3 regions of the Sporosarcina sp. YIM B06819 genome follow, and region 1 is predicted to be linked to each of the others. Evidence: riboswitches for the same ligand, from Rfam matches in the RefSeq annotation. Region 1 holds a riboswitch; each other region holds the start of a gene.
The links. Region 1 has a riboswitch for thiamine pyrophosphate ahead of tenA (thiaminase II). Riboswitches for the same ligand answer to the same signal wherever they lie in the genome.
Positions count from the first base shown of each region.

Region 1 (3,285 bases):
GATCATATGCAAGCTCAATATGGACACGGGTTCGAAAACCTTCTCCATGCACATCAAACCCTCTGTCATCCCCTTTAAAATAATGGTTCCACGCCAATACATTCGGATTCGTCACCCATCGATCTGCCAAAAAAGTTGTATAGCGGAATTGCCATCTATCCACATTCGGGCGGCGTATCCGATCTTGAACTGGCACCAACAATTCTCGCGGCTTAGCAATCCATTTCGACATTTCAAACACCTCGACCGCCGCCTTTTCTTTCGACGAAGCCGGATTGACTAGACCAAAAGCAGTTGAAAATATGGACTTACTGACATTAAATCGATCTTCCGACTGGGCTAGTGTACGCTTTGAGCGAATCGTATAACGGTAGGTTTCATCCAACGAAATATCCCGGTCCACGTAACAATTATTGTTGACCGTTGTCAGATACATATCATTACGAAACACGTCATAGTCCTCAACTTCACTCATTTCCTCCCACGACAAGGCGATTTGCGTCTTTGCAACAATCGTTGTCATGACAAGTGATTGAAGTGGGTTGTCCTTATTCTTCTGTTCAGCAAACGCCGATGTTTGCAACGCAATCACATCGACAACTTCCCCATTTTCTACGCGCTCAATCGCATATGTAAAGAGCTTTGCATGCTTAATATCACCATCACTAAACTCCGGTACAGTCCCCTCGTATACATGCTCCTCGTCCTTATAAACATGATAGATTCCTCCAACATCATTCCATGTGAATGAAATAACATCTTCCTGATGCACAACGGTTTTTATTTCAAAAAGCACCGGATTCACCTCCCTCATGATAAGTGTGAGGTACTTTATCCTCAGTTAAACATGGGGGCAAAATTCAAACTGTTTTACTTTCTCCTCCGATAATTGTATAGACAATCCCTCCGAAAATAAGAAAGATGCCCATAGTTTGCAGACCAGAAGGATGGAAATCTAAAATAATCGTATCAAGTAAAATGGCAACAACCGGGTCGACAAATACCAAGGCAGAGATGACAACTGTTGCTAATTTCCGGAGGCTATTGAAAAACAAATAATAAACAAATCCCGTATGTATTAAGCCCGTCCCAATGATGTATAGCCAGTTTGAATCGCTTAACCCTACGAATACAGTGAAGTTCATAAACGGAAATAACATCAAAATGCCAATCGAAGTTTGAACAAACGTCATTGCATACGCACTTAGCCCCGTAATCTCTTTCCCAATTAACATCGTCATTGCATAGCACACAGCTGAAAGAATAGCCCAGCCAAAACCCGAACCAACGAATTCTGTCAGCGAAGTGAAACTTCGTATACCGATAATGAAGACACTTCCTAGAAAACAAGTGATAATCGCCAGCAATGCTGTCACTGTCATCTTTTCTTTCAAAAATAAGCTGCCTATGATTAGTACAAAAATCGGTGCTAAATTATAAAGAGTGATAGCAACTGTAATGGACATTTCTTCGAATGCCTTGAATAAAAACACCCAATTCAACACTAAAAAGACACCACAAATAATCGTTTGCACAACTTCCCGTTTTTTCCAAACCTCCACTTTTTGTTGACCTGTGACGATCCAGCAGAAGCTTAAAAAAAGCGTGGCGCAAATACAACGAACAAATACTAATTCCACCGCAGGAATCCCAGTCTTTCCCGTGAAGAATCCAATTGAACCGAAAATTGCCATCGCCAGCGTCATTTGTAGCATCGGAACACCATTCAAATTGATCACCCTATACTTTATTAATAGTTTCATAATACTCTAAAAACAATATGTTTAACAAACTTATTTTAAAATGGTAACGAAAAATAATTTGTATCTTGTCAATTATCAATTTCATGTTATAGTTGTGATGAAAATAGAATATTTTTTGCCACTAGGGGAGTCTTGTAAAAGGCTGAGACGCATATAAATATGCGGACCCTTGGAACCTGATCTGGATCATACCAGCGTAGGGAAGTGGGACCGCGCTGTTTTTTATTGACCAAACCATCGTGGGCCGCTTCCTGATTGCAATCGGGAGGCGGCCTTTTTAATTTTATTCAGCGGGAATTCAAACCCCGCCGAATAGTGACCCAAAGCCTTCGGCGGATGTCACAGATTTTCAAAATTAGAGATACGAGGAGTGGGCAGGATGACGTTTTGTGAAGAAGTACGGTCGGAATGTGATGCGTTATGGCAAGGAAGCTTTGACCATCCATTTGTCAAAGGAGTTGCGGACGGCACGTTGCCGCTAGATGTGTTTAAGTTTTATGTGCAACAGGATTCTTATTATTTGTCCCATTTTGCAAAAATCCAAGCGCTTGGTGCTGTGAAGGCCAACAATTTGAAGACGACACAGCGTTTTGCGGTACATGCAGAGCAGACATGTAGTGCCGAAATGTCCTTGCACAAGTCATTTTTCACCATGCTAAAGGTAACTGAAGAGGAACAAGCCTCGTTTCAGCCTGCACCGACAGCCTATCAATACGTTTCGCATATGTATCGCGTAGCTCACGAAGGTGATTTAGCGGATATCCTTGCTGCGTTGCTACCCTGTTACTGGTTGTATTACGAAATTGGCGAACGACTAAAAGACGCTAAACCGAATCACCCCGTTTACGATAAATGGATTCAAACATACGGTTCTGAATGGTTTGAAGGGCTTGTACAAGAACAAATTTCCCGGATGAATGAACTGGCGGAAGCTGTTTCACCAGAGAGACGCCAGCAGCTAAAAGAACATTTCCATAAGAGTAGCTATTATGAATGGCAGTTCTGGGAAATGGCCTGGACGAAACAACAGTGGGCCATTCACTCATACGAGGGAGTGGTGAGCAAATGATCCAACAATTACGAACAGAACAACCACTCGTGCACTGCATCACCAATATTGTCGTTGCCAACTTCCAAGCGAACGGCCTGCTAGCACTCGGCGCATCACCCGTTATGGCAGATGCCGTAGAGGAAGCGGCTGAAATCGCTAGCATCTCGTCTTGTACCGTGTTAAATATTGGCACACTAAAACGAGAAACCGTAAAAGCAATGCTACTTGCAGGGAAAAGTGCTAATCAATATGGCAAACCTGTCATTCTCGATCCTGTCGGGGCTGGAGCAACCGCATTCCGCAAAGAATCCGTTTTAGGGATTTTAGATGAAGTCGATGTGACGCTCATCCGTTGTAATGCAGGAGAACTAGCCGCCATTGCAGGCGTGAAATGGGAAGCAAAAGGCGTCGATGCAGGTCAGGGAGATGCGGATTTAGCCACACTTGCGGAGGAAGTGGCACGTAGACACC
Region 1 is NZ_JAWLIQ010000011.1:121,020-124,304, forward strand. It holds gene R2B72_RS09295 (DUF3238 domain-containing protein) at 1-796, opposite strand, end outside; gene R2B72_RS09300 (DMT family transporter) at 861-1,739, opposite strand; TPP riboswitch at 1,877-1,983, shown strand; gene tenA (thiaminase II) at 2,143-2,832, shown strand; gene thiM (hydroxyethylthiazole kinase) at 2,829-3,285, shown strand, end outside.

Region 2 (3,285 bases), on a different contig from region 1:
TAATTGTAATTTACCCATTCGATGAATTCCCTCCTTGTCGTTGCCAACGGAATAGCCATTTTTCAATCCATGCAATAACGGCGAAAAAAGTTAAACTTAAAATCATAATTAGTAAAATCGCGACAAACACGCGATCTGTTTTAAAAGAAGATGAGGCTAGTGTCATATAGACACCGATTCCTTTATTGGCACCGAGCCATTCTGAAATGACAGCGCCCATGACGCTATAGGTAGCTGCAATTTTTAAACCGGAAAAGAGAGAGGGAAGGGCATAGGGCCATTGCAACTTCCAAAAAATTTGCCGATTTGTTGCCCCTGTCATTTTCATATAATGCAATAAATCTCGGTCCGTTTGCCGCAAACCATCTAATGCGGCGATGGTAATTGGGAAAAAGCACACGAGTACAATAATAATCACTTTCGGCAACATACCGAATCCGAACCAGATGACGAGCAAAGGTGCCAACACGATAATCGGAATGTTTTGCGATAATATCAGTAACGGATAAAGGGCTTCCTGTAACACGGGTAGACGGAATAGCACTATGGCAACAGCTAGGCCTACGATGACGCCAATCGCATAACCAGTAAGTGTGAGACGGATAGTCGATAAGATATGACCAGAATAATGCGTCCAACCATGAATGACTTCTTGCCATACTTGTGTAGGGACGGGGAGTAACCATGCTGGAATATCAAATAGGTGACCGGCTATTTCCCATAGGATAAGTAAAAGGATGATGACCAATGTTGGTCGCCATCCTTTTTTTAATAAGTGTTTCAACGGTATTTCTCCGTCAATTTGTCCATGGAAGCACCATCTGGCTTATAAAATATTTTTACTTGTGAAATGATACTTAGTGAACCGATTGCAACCATGCGCTCATTCATTTTTTGTACAATAGCGAGTAACTCCGTCAAGTTACCTTCCATTGTCGTTTCTAGTGGTGATACTTGGTAAGGGACTCCAGACTCATCAATGACCGCAATAGCAGCGTCGACGTAAGGAATCACATCTTCTCCATTGGGTGTTTTCGGTATGATTTGAATACTCAACAGTGCGTTTGTCATAGTAACGCCTCCTTATTTGGGTAGAAATTCATTGGTAAAAGCATCTTCTGCGATAAATTCGCCGTCTAGTAAATCATTGTCATTCATCCACTCAGCGTAGTTTTGCCAAGTGCTCAGCTGTTGCTCACCCCAACGCGGTGCGTCGTCTTGGTATCGCGAAGAAATCCATTGCTGGCTTGCTTTGACGAGTTCTTCATCTAGATCAGGAACCGCTTTCGATAAAATCGATGCTGCTTCATCTGGATTGGCAATGGCGAATTCGTAGCCTTGCGTAACGGCCTTAACAAAAGAACGAACAGTGTCTGGGTTGTTGCTAATCATTTTTTCACTTGTCGTAATGACAGGCGTATAATAGTCAAGCTTGTCCGAGAAATCTTTTAAGTACTGCATATTTAGGTCAACTCCACGCAGTTCGGCTTCGATGCCTGTCCAGGCATAGTAAATCCATGCGAAGTCAATATCACGTTCGACTGCTGTGAAGAAGTCAGAATTCCCCATGTTGATAAATTCAACTTGCTCGACATCTGCCTGTTCTTTGTTCATTAATGAAGAAATGACCGCTTGTTCAACGGGAGCACCCCAGCCCCCATAGGTTTTTCCTTCATAATCCTTCGGGGATTCAATGCCGTCTTTCTTCAAAGAAGCAAACCCTGACGTATTATGCTGGAGAATGGCTGCGATGGACACGATAGGAATTTCTTGTGCACGTGCTTCTGTCAGCGATTCTTGTGCGCCAATGCCAAATTGTGCTTTATCTGCTGCTACAAGCTGGTCAGCACCTGCTTCACCAGGTAGCATTATTTCCACATCAAGTCCTTGTTGTTTAAAAAAGCCTTTTTCCTGTGCGACGTACAAGCCAGTATGGTTTGTATTTGGGGTCCAATCGAGTACAAATCGGATTTTTTCTAACTCGCCGTCTTTCTTTGATTCATTGCCAGTATCGGCACTACATGCTGTTAATAAGACACTTAGCATGACGAACAGCCAAACTTTTCTCAACTCTATTCCTCCTCTTAAATTCATAGCAATTACGCGTGAACGGTTGTCGCGGAAATCAATTACGCCATGACGTAAATCCGTACTGAGGTTTTATGTGTATTCTACTGAATAAACGCAAAAATGCGTTCTCCGGGCAACCGAAGAACGCATAAACAATAGACATAGCTAATGAGTATGTTCCCTCCGCTGGTGTCAACCAGATCAGGTTCTAAGGGTCTATACTTTCTGAGTAAATCTCAACCAGCTTGACTGGTCCCCCCACATAATTGGAATCATATGAATTTTTTTTAGTAATACATCTACTACTCTGCCACATTCATGCGAAGGAAGCAAGTACCAAATAAATAGAAGGGGATAAGGAGTAGAAATACTCTATGTAAATCGCGGCACTACTAGGCAAATCCCTAGTCGGATGGGCGTCGTATTATTTTCCACCTTCCGCCGAAAGTGCCCCTTACGCGGGACAGAGATGTGCCGCCCCTCTGTGAATAGTAGTATATCCATTTTTGCTAGATAATATTCCATGGAATAGAAAAAAGGACCAGGTATGTGATGACCCGATCCTTCCGCATTTCATTATTTACGAATCTTCTTAATCTCGTCAGCTACAAACTGTACACTCGTTCCGATGATAACTTGAATACTATGGGATCCGACAATGTTGATGCCAGGTACACCTGTGCTTTTGATCTTCTTTTGATCAACTTTATCCATATCTTTTACTTCGATACGTAAGCGTGTTATACAATTATCGACAGAAGTAACGTTAGCGTCTCCGCCTAGACCGTCATAAATTGTTGCAGCCATACCTGAGTATTTATTGCCCCCAGCTGAAGCAACTGGTCCGTCTTCTTGGATATCCTCATCATCTTCACGACCAGGCGTTTTCAGGTTGAATTTGACGATTAGGAAACGGAAAATCACGTAGTAAATAACTGCAAACACTAAACCTTGGACGATTAACATATAAGGCTGGTTAGCAAGTGGGTTTCTTGAACTTAAGAACATATCGACAAAACCAGCACTAAATCCAAACCCTGATGTCCAATGGAATGAAGCAGCGATAAATAAAGATAGACCTGTTAAAGCAGCATGAACAATATAAAGTGCTGGAGCTAAGAACATAAATGCAAATTCAATTGGTTCAGTAACACCTGTAAAGAATGCAGCAAATCCTGCTGCTATCATCAATGATGCTGTTTGTTTTTTACGTTT
Region 2 is NZ_JAWLIQ010000020.1:5,613-8,897, forward strand. It holds gene R2B72_RS13660 (ABC transporter ATP-binding protein) at 1-18, opposite strand, end outside; gene R2B72_RS13665 (ABC transporter permease) at 11-784, opposite strand; gene R2B72_RS13670 (MTH1187 family thiamine-binding protein) at 781-1,071, opposite strand; gene R2B72_RS13675 (ABC transporter substrate-binding protein) at 1,084-2,094, opposite strand; TPP riboswitch at 2,232-2,340, opposite strand; gene nagE (N-acetylglucosamine-specific PTS transporter subunit IIBC) at 2,647-3,285, opposite strand, start outside.
Region 2: linked by a shared signal. The riboswitch ahead of R2B72_RS13675 (ABC transporter substrate-binding protein) and the one ahead of tenA (thiaminase II) in region 1 are both predicted to bind thiamine pyrophosphate.

Region 3 (3,285 bases), on a different contig from region 1:
CTGCAACGATTGAAATGATAAGCCCGATGATGATCGTTAGCAAAGTCGCTGGCAAATGATTCAGTAATAATACTTCCTTTAGCTCCCAAAACCGACCTAAGATTTGAATGGGAGAAGGCAGGATGAACGGTTTGTCGTAAAGGCGTGCACCTAGCTCCCAAAAACAGACGAACAGTATGAAAATCATAAGGGAAGAAGTATTTTTCATACGTGTACCTCGCTCCGCAGATTACTAAGCAACCGCTCTTTCAGTTCGAGCATTTCGGGATGATGTAAATCAATACGTGTTCGTCGTCTTGCAAGAGGTACTTCGATCTCTTCGATTGAATTGACCGGTTTATTTTTCAATAGAAAAATACGATCGGATAGAAATAAGGCTTCTTCGACATCATGGGTTATGAATAAAACCGTAACTTGTCGCTTTTTCCATTGGTCGATCAACCATTCCTGCATGGAGAGCCGTGTGATGGCATCGAGTGCTGAAAAAGGTTCATCCAACAGTAGTAAGGGATTGCCAGACAAGACTGCGCGTAGAAAAGCTACACGCTGTTTCATACCACCTGATAATTCGGCTGGATAACGGTCTTCTGTTCCGGCAAGCCCAAATTCATGCAATAGTGGCTGGACCAGTTCACGTGCGGGCTGCTTATCCATCCCTGAGATTTCAAGTGGGAGGCAGGCATTTTCTAAAATGGTTCGCCACGGTAGAAGTAGATCTTGTTGTGGCATATAGCCTACTTTTCCAAGGCGATTGCCGTCTGGATTGTCCGCAAGTGAAATGGTCCCTGCTGTAGGTTCATCCAACCCGGTAACAAGGCGGAAAATCGTACTTTTTCCCGAGCCACTCACACCGACAATCGAAATGAATTCGCCAGGATGGATGGTAAATGACAGTCCATCGAGTATGTTGCTAGCGGATGGATAATTAAATGAAATACGGTCAAACGCCAACATGAAAACTTTTTTCTCCAGGCCACATCTGTTTGTCGTTTGCCATATCCCAGAACATGTATTCAAAACGTGTCGTATTAAGGAAAATTTCTTCGAGTTTCAACAGTTCATGTTCAGGTTTACCAGCCGCAGCTTTATCCATCAATTCGATGCACCAACTAGCGAGTTCACCGAATTCGTCTGATGAATACATGCGGACCCAATCTCCGTATAACGGATGATCTTTGGCACCTGGAATAGCATTCAGCTCCTTGCCAATTTCCCAATAACTCCACGCACAAGGAAGCAATGCCGCAATGACTTCTGCAACTGTCCCATTTTGGCAAACATGCAACATATAATGCGTGTACGCAAGCACAATAGGGGACGGCTTTGCGGCTTCAAGTTCTTGTACCGAAATACCAAATCGTTGTGCATAGCTTCGGTGTAGGGCCATTTCGGTGTTCAACGTACCATCAAGTAGCGTTGCAAACTTGCCCATCGTTTCCAAATCGTCCGCTTTAACAGCGCCAATCGCAAACACTTTTGCGTAGTCAATTAAATACAAGTAATCTTGCACCATATAAAATCTAAATTTATCCGGATCGAGCGTCCCATCACCAATACCTTGCACAAATGGATGGCTATGATTCTGTCTCCAGATTGGTAAGGTCTTTTCAAGCAAGCGGTCAGTAAATTTCATAACTAAAACACTCCCTTTTTATTTTTATCCAATCAATCCGCCGGAGGCTTTAACTTTACTTGGAAGAATAAAGTTAAAAACCCACTCCTTGAAGAAGAAGTGGGTTGTGGACAGTCAAAAATATCCGGAAGATAGACCGGCAGAATTTCTTGTCAGCACCTCTTCCTTACGCTGGTATTAACCAGTTCAAGTTATAAGGGTCAAGGCACATGCCTCTCTCAGCTCTGTTAGAGCACCCCTAGCGGTGGATCTTATGCAATTGGACTTGCCCCCATTATAGGCATATGTAAATCACAAGGTCAACCATTAGTATGGAAATAGGAGGAAAAGTGGCAATGGATTCATTTTTTCGGCCTAGTCCTGTAAAGTAGTAGCAAAGAGGGTCGAAAGGGGACAAGACATTGAAATTTTTCCATACGGCGGATTGGCATTTAGGCAAACTAGTTCAAGGAGTTTATATGACAGATGGGCAGCGCTATGTGCTGGATCAGTTTATTGAAGCGATAAAAGAAGAGAAGCCAGATGCGGTTATTATCGCAGGAGATTTGTATGACCGGGCAGTACCGCCAACTGAGGCAGTTGCGTTGCTCGATGAGGTACTTGAAAAAATAATACTAGAATTGAAGACGCCTGTTCTTGCAATCGGCGGCAATCATGATAGCCCGGGGAGGCTGAACTTCGGTAGCGGTTTGATGCGGGCTAACGGTTATCATATTGCTGGTCAAATGGCGAAGGACATTGAGCCAGTCGTTCTGTCGGATGAATTCGGTGAAGTTCATTTCCACCTAGTGCCGTTTGCAGACCCTTCCGTTGTGAAACATCTTCACGATGATGCCACAATTTCCAATCATAATGATGCAATGAAAAAAGTAACAGAAAGTATTTGTGCAAACTTGCAGGAAAACGCGCGTCATGTTTTTGTTGGACATGCATTCGTGACTTCTCACGGAGAAAGTGAAGCGAACACGAGCGATTCGGAACGTCCGCTAGCTATTGGGGGCGCTGAATATGTATCAGCACATCTATTCGAGCCATTCCATTATACAGCACTCGGTCACTTACATCAGGCGCATTATGTGTTGAATGAAACTGTTCGCTATGCAGGTTCGCCCATGAAATATTCCATTTCAGAACAACATCACAACAAAGGATTTTTTGTTGTTGAACTTGATGCTGAAGGACAAGTGGTTGTTGAAAAACGGGAACTGATACCCCAGCATGATATGCGGACAGTGGAAGGCACAATGGAGGACATTTTATTGCATGCCATTAGTGAAGATTATGTATTCGTTAAGTTGCTAGATGACACGCCGGTTTTATTCCCAATGGAAAAGGTTCGGTCGGTCTATCCGAATGCAATGCATGTTGAACGGAAAATGTTTATGCCGTTAAGGAATGAAGAGAATGAACAGCGGATTGACCATGGAAAACAGGATGATGTGGCACTTTTTAAAGCATTTTACGAGGAAATGAAGGGTGAAGCGGCGGATGCGGAAACAGAAGAACTGTTTGCACAAGTGCTTCACGAAGTTATGCACAAGGAGGGGCTTGCGCAATGAAACCTATCCAATTAACAATGACAGCATTTGGACCGTATAAAGGGACGGAAGTCGTTGATTTTAGAGAGCTAGAAGACAATCGGCTGTTTGTGA
Region 3 is NZ_JAWLIQ010000001.1:95,397-98,681, forward strand. It holds gene R2B72_RS00520 (ABC transporter permease) at 1-208, opposite strand, end outside; gene R2B72_RS00525 (ABC transporter ATP-binding protein) at 205-954, opposite strand; gene tenA (thiaminase II) at 941-1,633, opposite strand; TPP riboswitch at 1,780-1,883, opposite strand; gene R2B72_RS00535 (exonuclease SbcCD subunit D) at 2,035-3,192, shown strand; gene R2B72_RS00540 (AAA family ATPase) at 3,189-3,285, shown strand, end outside.
Region 3: linked by a shared signal. The riboswitch ahead of tenA (thiaminase II) and the one ahead of tenA (thiaminase II) in region 1 are both predicted to bind thiamine pyrophosphate.